DNA from 2 places in the Pantoea sp. C2G6 genome. Region 2 is predicted to be linked to the other one. Evidence: riboswitches for the same ligand, from Rfam matches in the RefSeq annotation. Region 2 holds a riboswitch; the other holds the start of a gene.

Region 1 (3,814 bases), 180 kb from region 2:
CCATGATGGGCGCATGGTCGGGATTGATATACCAGTCGAGCACCAGCGTCAGCTTTTCCATCGCCTGAACCTGACTGGCTAAGCTGGCGCTGAAGATCAGGGTAAACAGCGAAATTTTAGTCATGCTTTTTCTCGTAAGTTAAGGGATTACGGGCTTTCAGGGGCCCAGACAATCAGGCGACGGAGCAGGGCGTTGACGATCAGCCACAGCAGCAGCGTCATCAGCACCAGGATAAACAGGGCGGCAAAACAGAGGTCACTTTGCATCCGGGCGTTGGCGTTGAGCATCACGTAGCCGAGTCCTTCAGCCGATCCGACCCACTCGCCAATAATCGCGCCAATCGGCGCCACCGCCGCCGCCATGCGCAGGCCCGACGCCAGCGCCGGCAGCGCGGCCATCAGCCGGACGTGGCGCAGTTGAGCGCGGCGTGATGCGCCCAGCGTGCGCGCCAGATCGAGATAGCCGGGGCTGACGCGGCGCAGGCCGTCAAAAAAGGCGGAAGTGACCGGGAAGAAGATCACCAGCACCGCCATCGCCACTTTGGCGCTCATGCCGAAGCCAAACCACAGCACCAGCAGCGGAGCCAGCGCGAACACCGGAATCGCCTGACTGGTGATGACCAGCGGCATCATCCAGCGTTGCAGCCAGGGCGAAAAGGTCATCCCCAGCGCCAGCAGCGCACCCAGCAGCACGCCAAGCGCCATGCCGCTGAGGATTTCGCTCAGGGTCATCAGGCTGTGGTAGCCGAGATAGCTGGCGTTTTGCCACAGCGCCACGGCCACCGCTGCCGGTGAGGGCAGCAGAAAGGCGGGAATCGAGGTCAGCGTCGCAAGCCACCATAGCGCAATCAGTCCGGCAGAGAGGGTCAGCCCGCGGCGCAGCGCGGTGAATTGATGGCGGTTCATCCGGCCACCCTGGTCAGCTGTTGCAGCAGCGCCGCCTGGCTGCGGAGCAGGCCGATGTCATCGGCTGCGCGCGGCGGCTGACCGGCCAGCGGTGGAGAGGATTCGATGCCCGCTTTGCCAATCACCAGCAGGTGGTGGCTGAGCCGACAGGCTTCCGCTGGGTCATGGGTGATCAGCAGTACGGTGTGACCGGCCAGCACTTCAGCGGCCAGCGTCTGGATGCGGGCGCGGGTCAGGGCGTCCAGCGCCGAGAAGGGCTCATCCATCAGCACGATCGGCTGACGGCTGTAGAGGGTACGGGCCAGCGCGGCGCGCTGCCGCATCCCTCCCGACAGCGTGGCGGGCAGGGCGCTGGCGTAGCGCGCCAGTCCTACCCGCGCCAGCAGATGGTGCGCCCATTCGCGGTCGGCTTTTTCCCCCCGCAGGCGACTGGCGAGGCAGACATTCTGCTCCACGGTCAGCCAGGGATAGAGTAAATCCTGCTGGCTCATCCAGGCGATGCGTCCGGCCAGCGGCAGGCCGTCGCTGCCGCTGATCTCTCCGGCGGTCGGCTCTGCCAGACCGGCAATCACCCGCATCAGGCTGCTTTTACCGACCCCGCTGGCCCCCAGCAACGCGGTAAACGTCCCGCCAGCGATCTCCAGACTGAGCTGGCTGAACAGCTGCTGCTGACCCACCCGCAGCGAGAGCTGGCGAATCGAAATGCCGGGCGGCGCTTCGGCGCAGGCGGGGATCACCGGCTGCTCCCCGTATCCGCGGCGTGACGCAGGCCCATTTGCCAGAAAGCGGACTCCAGCTGCGTGGCGGTGGTGAAGATCGTCGCCAGCCGATCGAAGCGTTGCTCCCCCGCGCACTGCCGGGCCAGGTTTTCAAACAGCGACAGCGAGGCGCGCACCCCGGAGAGATAGCCCTCGTCACCATAATTTTCAATCCAGGCGGCGTAAGGATTGCCGGTGAAGCGGGTATCGGGATGCCGGAGCAGCGTCAGGCCGATTTCCGCGTAACCGGCGACGCACGGCATCAGCGCGGTGAGCAGCTCCAGCGCATCTCCACTGTGGCCGACATCCAGCACGTAGCGGGTGTAGTTAAGGGTTTCCATCGCCTCAGGCTGGCTCACCACGTCCGCTTCATCGATTCCCCACTGCTGGCAGTAGCGGAGGTGCAGCGGCAGTTCGCTGACGATGGCATTAAGTGATGCCGCCGCGCTGCGCAACGCGGCGGGGTCCGAGAGTTTGCTGACCAGCAGGCCATAGGCGCGGGCGAAGTGCAGCAGAAACAGGTAGTCCTGGGTCAGGTAGTGGCGAAAGGCGGCGGCGGGCAGGGTTCCCTGACCGAGCTGCTGCACAAAATCATGGGTGACATAGGCGTGCCAGTGCGCGCCCGCCTGCTGGCGCAGACGGCCATAAAAACCGGTGTCGAAAAGCGGATGTGACATAGGATCTCCATTCATCAGGGAGATCCGGGCATACGGTCTGGAACAGGGAAAATCGCAGGAGATGAAGCAGAGCATGCTGCCGACCCGTCCCTTCGCTGGCATGACCCAGATCAGGTTCAAAGGGTTCGGCTTACGCCATCTCAGCCCATAACAGGACACCCCTCGGAGAGAGCTGTTATACGATAATTACCGCCGGAGTACAACGCCAGCCGCGCGGTTCACTAAAAGGGCTGCATGACGGGCATAACGTGACAACGTCACTCAAGATCCTCGCCGTTGCTGGCGATCACCTTCTTATACCACCAGAACGATTTTTTCCGCGTGCGCGCCAGCGTCCCGTTACCGCGGTCGTCACGGTCCACATAGACAAAGCCGTAACGTTTGCTCATCTCGCCGGTTGACGCCGCCACCAGGTCGATACAGCCCCAGCTGGTGTAGCCCATTACCGGTACGCCGTCAGCGATGGCGTCGCCCATCGCCCGGATATGCTCGCGCAGGTAGCTGATGCGATAGTCGTCATTGATCTCGCCGCTGGCGCTGATCTCATCGTGCGCGCCCAGGCCGTTCTCCACCAGAAACAGCGGCTTCTGGTAGCGGTCATACATCATGTTCATGGTGATGCGCAGCCCCAGCGGATCGATGCCCCAGCCCCATTCGCTGCGTGGCAGATGGGGGTTAGTCAGTGATTTCACCACGTTGGCGGCGCTGCTGTTCTGCTCATTCATCTCCGCAGAGGCGCAGCGTGAGGCGTAATAGCTGAATGAAACAAAATCAACGCTGTTTTTGAGGATCTCCACATCGCCGTCAGCGATCGCCAGGGTGACGCCCTTGTCCCGGAAGAGTCGGGCGGCGTAGCGCGGATAAGCCCCGCGTGCCTGGACATCGATAAAGAACAGGTTTTCGCGATCTTTCTCCAGCGCCGCCCAGACATCTTCCGGTTTGCTCGACCAGGGATAGAAATTGCCGCCTGCCAGCATACAGCCGACCTGATTGGCCGGATTGACCTCATGCGCGATGCGGGTCACCAGCGCGCTGGCCACCAGCTCATGGTGCGCCGCCTGATACTTGACCTGCTCCCGGTTCTCCCCCGGCGCGAACACCAGCCCGGCCCCGGAGAACGGGCTGTGCAGCAGGATATTAATCTCGTTAAAGGTCAGCCAGTATTTCACCAGACCATCAAACGCCTCAAAGCAGCTGCGGGCATAGCGGGCAAAAAAGTCGATCATTTTACGGTTACGCCAGGAGCCATACTCCGTCACCAGATGCATCGGCACATCGAAGTGGCACAGCGTCACCAGCGGCTCGATCTGATATTTGCGGCACTCTTCGAACAGCGCACGATAAAAGGCGATCCCTTCCGGGTTTGGCGTCAGTTCGTCGCCGTTGGGATAGAGCCGGCTCCAGGCAATCGAGGTGCGGAACACGCTGAATCCCATCTCCGCCATCAGGGCAATATCCTGCGGATAGCGGTGA
Region 2 (3,814 bases):
TGGCGAAGTTATCGGCGGCATCCACCACCAGATCGATGCCCGCGAGCGCGTCGGGCAGTTGGCTGGCGCTCAGCCGGTGTGGATGCGCCTCAACCACGCATTCCGGGTTGCGTTGCGCCAGCGCACGTTGCGCGCAGAGCGCTTTCGGCTGACCCACGTCATCAACGCCAAACAGGGTTTGCCGATGGAGATTGTGCAGTTCAACCGAATCGCCATCGTAAAGACGGATAAAGCCGACGCCAGCCCCGGCCAGCAGCGGCAGTAGCGTGGCGCTCAGACCGCCCGCTCCCACCACCAGCACCCGCGACCGGCTCAGGCGCTGCTGTCCCGCTTCACCAATCTCCGGCAACATCGTTTGTCGCTGATAACGTGTCATCACCACTCCTTAACTGAACTCTGCCAGACCAAAAATCGGGGTGGAGGCGAATGCCATCTCACGCTGCTCCATCAGCCCCGCCTGAAACGCCTCGTGCCCGGCGTGGATAGCACCGGCAAAGGCACCGGCCATCCGCACCGGATCGCGGGCTTTCGCCACGGCGGTGTTAAGCAGCACGCCATCAAAGCCCATCTCCATCGCCTGCGCCGCCTGACACGGCGCGCCGATACCGGCATCGATAATCAGCGGCACATCTTTGAACCAGGCCCGCATCGCCCGCAGCCCCTCGATGTTGCGTAATCCCTGGCCGGAGCCGATCGGCGCGCCCCACGGCATCAGCACTTCGCAGCCCGCCTCCAGTAATTTCTCGCCGACAATCAGATCTTCCGTGGTGTAGGGAAACACCTGGAATCCGTCGGCGCAGAGGATGCGGGCGGCTTCGACCAGCGCAAAAGGATCGGGTTGCAGCGTGTCGGCATGGCCGATCACCTCCAGCTTGATCCAGGGCGTATCGAACAGTTCACGCGCCATCTGCGCCGTGGTAACCGCCTCTTTCACCGTGTGACAGCCAGCGGTATTGGGCAGGATTCGCGTGTTGAGCTGTTGCAGCAGGTTGCGGAAAGCGCCGCCGTCGCTGCCTTCCCGCCGCAGGCTGACGGTAATAATCTCCGCGCCTGAGCGCGCTATCGCCTGTTGCAGGATCTCCGGCGAAGGGTAGCCAGCGGTGCCAAGCAGGAAGCGGGATGTCGGGGCAAACTGATAGAACATGGTTAACCTCCCTGCATCGGTGACAGAATTTCAAGCTGGTTGCCCGCCGCAAGTTTCTGGCTGGCATAACGGCTGCGCGGCACAAACTCACCGTTCAGCGCGGTGGCGACCGTGCGGGGATCGATCTGCTGCTCCTGCATCAGCTCCGCCAGCGTGCTGGCTCCGGTTTCGATGGCGCGGCCATTGAGTTCAACTTGCATGATTACCCTCCTGAGTCAGTTGCTGCATTAATTTTTCGGCCATGATCGGTGCCAGCAAAAAGCCGTGGCGATAGAGACCATTCAGTGAAAAACGGCCCTCTTCATAGCGCACTTCTGGCAGATTGTGGTGATAGGCGGGACGCAGACCGGTGCCACTCTCCACGATTCGCGCTTCGGCCAGCGCCGGGTGCAGCGTATACGCCGCGCTGAGCAGCTCCATCATCGCCCTGGCGCTGATCGCGCTGCTGTCATGGCTCTCAACCATGGTAGCGCCCAGCATAAAGTGCCCGTCCGCACGCGGCACCAGGTAGCAGGGAAAGCGCGGATGCAGCAGCCGGACCGGACGGGAAAAGTGGATTTCGGGGGTATGCAGGATCAGCATCTCACCGCGCACCGCCCGCAGGGCGGGCTGTTGCTGAGCGGCGTGAATGCCGCGACAGTCGATAATCTGCCCGCTGGGTTGACCGCTGTGGATCGCCACCTCCGCCTGTTGCAGCTTATCGCGCAGTTGCTGCATGGCATGGCGCGGATCGAGATGCGCCTCAGCAGCGAAAAACAGGCCACGGGCAAAGCGGTTTTCCAGCTCCGGCTCAATCTCAGCGGGTGCAACCCACTGATGCTGCTGCGTCATGCTGGCGAAGCGCGTCAGTTCCCGGCTGTCGCGAGGTGGTGCCACCACCAGCGTGCCGTGCTGCACCACGCCCTCGACGCGCCTGGCCCACCAGCCTGCGGCATGCTGTCCCCATTCAATCACCTGCGGCGGCGCACTCTCCGCTTCACACCAGGGGGCGAGCATCCCTCCGGCCCAGTGGGAGGCCGCGCGACAGTCGGGGCGGGTCACGATCTCGACAGTTTCTCCGCGTTCCGCCAGCAGCGTAGCGACACAGAGCCCGGCAACGCCGCTGCCGAGTACCGACCAACGGCTCATGATGTCCACCGGACGGGAGATGCATAATTCAGGGAGTTGTGGGTCATAGCGGCCTCGTCATAACGATGCGAAGACCCGTGATACCAGAAGGGAAAAGGCGAGAGCGAGGTGAACGCGCCCTTGCGGCAAGTATCAGAAACAGCGATACCCGTCTTCCTACGCCAGTATCAACTGGGTCAGGTTCTAAGGGTCGCTAAGCCGCGCGGTGCGCTATTAGCCTCTCAGTCTCTCCGGCGAGACTCCCCTGACGGCTTTAGTTGTAAGTGAAGTGAGGAGCTTCGTCAAGCCTGGAGCTCTTGCAGCGCCTGGGCCACTGCCGCGGTGATTGCGTTAATACGCTGCTCATTACGGCGGTAGTAGGTCCACTTGCCCACTTTGCTGGCCTCAACCAGCCCGGCGCTGTGCAGCGCCTTCAGACAGAGCGAGGTGGCGGGCTGCGAGAGGCCCGCCTTATCCTGAATGAGACTGGCACAGACGCCATACTGATCGAAGGGAAAGAGCTGAGAATAGCCCGCAAACGCTTCTTCAGGATTTTTCAGCCACTTAAGCACGGCCACCCGGGTAGGGTTGGCGAGTAACTTAAGGGCATTTTCCGGTGACATGCCGCCTCACAAAATATCAGGATGAGTAAAAAGGATAGTCAGTATATCCTTTCTCATCACCGCCATACAGGGAGCTGTGATCCACCGCATTGAGCGGATGGCCCGCTCTCAGCCGTTCCGGCAGATCGGGATTGGCGATAAAGGTGCGGCCAAAGCCCGCCAGATCGCCCCACCCTTTTTCCAGCATGCGTTGCGCTTTTTCCTGGGTATAACGGCCAGAATAGATGATCGGTGAGCGGAAGGTTTCCCGCAGCGCCGCGCGGAAACTCTCCGGCATCTCAGGGCTGTTATCCCAGTCCGCTTCCGCGATGGAGAGATACCCCACCTCCAGCTCATTCAGCAGCTGTGCGGCGCCGATGTAGGTCGCGTGCGGATCGCTTTCGACCAGTCCCAGATAGACGCGCTCCTCATCCGTGCTGGAAAACAGCGGCGCAAACCGGACGCCGACGCGGTGGCTGCCAAACACCGAACTGACCGCTTCCGTCACTTCGCGCAGGAAACGCAGGCGATTTTCAGGCGAGCCGCCATATTCATCGCTGCGGAAATTGGTGTGCTCAGAGATAAACTGATTGATCAGATACCCGTTGGCGGAATGTAGCTCGACGCCGTCGAAACCCGCCCTTTTGGCGTTTTCCGCCGCGCGTCGGTAGAGTCCGACCACCTCTTTCACTTCGGCCGTGGTAAGTTCACGCGGTTCACTGGGTGCGGTTAAGATCCCGGCGGCGGGCCCGGTTTCAATAAAGACCCTGACCTGGGTCGCGGCCACGGCTGAGGGGGCAACCGGCGGCTGTTTGCCTGGCTGAAGTTCAGTATGTGAGACCCGGCCAACGTGCCAAAGCTGGCAGAAGATCGTGCCGCCCTGCTCATGAACGGCGTCAGTGACCCGCTTCCAGCCAGCCACCTGTTCTTCGCTGTGAATACCCGGTGTCCAGGCATAGCC

The links. A riboswitch is a leader RNA that binds a small molecule or an ion and turns the genes downstream of it on or off. The one in region 2 is predicted to bind thiamine pyrophosphate.
Region 1: it holds a riboswitch for thiamine pyrophosphate, as region 2 does, so the genes downstream of both, tenA (thiaminase II) here and ACCW71_RS07805 (FAD-dependent oxidoreductase) in region 2, are expected to answer to the same signal.

What each region holds. Positions count from the first base shown of each region.
Region 1 covers NZ_JBGMNJ010000004.1:272,221-276,034, reverse strand. Annotated here, with positions in the region: gene ACCW71_RS08685 (ABC transporter substrate-binding protein) at 1-124, opposite strand, end outside; gene ACCW71_RS08680 (ABC transporter permease) at 148-906, opposite strand; gene ACCW71_RS08675 (ABC transporter ATP-binding protein) at 903-1,643, opposite strand; gene tenA (thiaminase II) at 1,640-2,341, opposite strand; TPP riboswitch at 2,412-2,514, opposite strand; gene ACCW71_RS08665 (6-phospho-beta-glucosidase) at 2,599-3,814, opposite strand, start outside.
Region 2 covers NZ_JBGMNJ010000004.1:87,684-91,497, reverse strand. Annotated here, with positions in the region: gene ACCW71_RS07820 (ThiF family adenylyltransferase) at 1-376, opposite strand, end outside; gene ACCW71_RS07815 (thiazole synthase) at 386-1,144, opposite strand; gene thiS (sulfur carrier protein ThiS) at 1,147-1,344, opposite strand; gene ACCW71_RS07805 (FAD-dependent oxidoreductase) at 1,334-2,272, opposite strand; TPP riboswitch at 2,409-2,528, opposite strand; gene ACCW71_RS07800 (ArsR/SmtB family transcription factor) at 2,554-2,874, opposite strand; gene ACCW71_RS07795 (alkene reductase) at 2,891-3,814, opposite strand, start outside.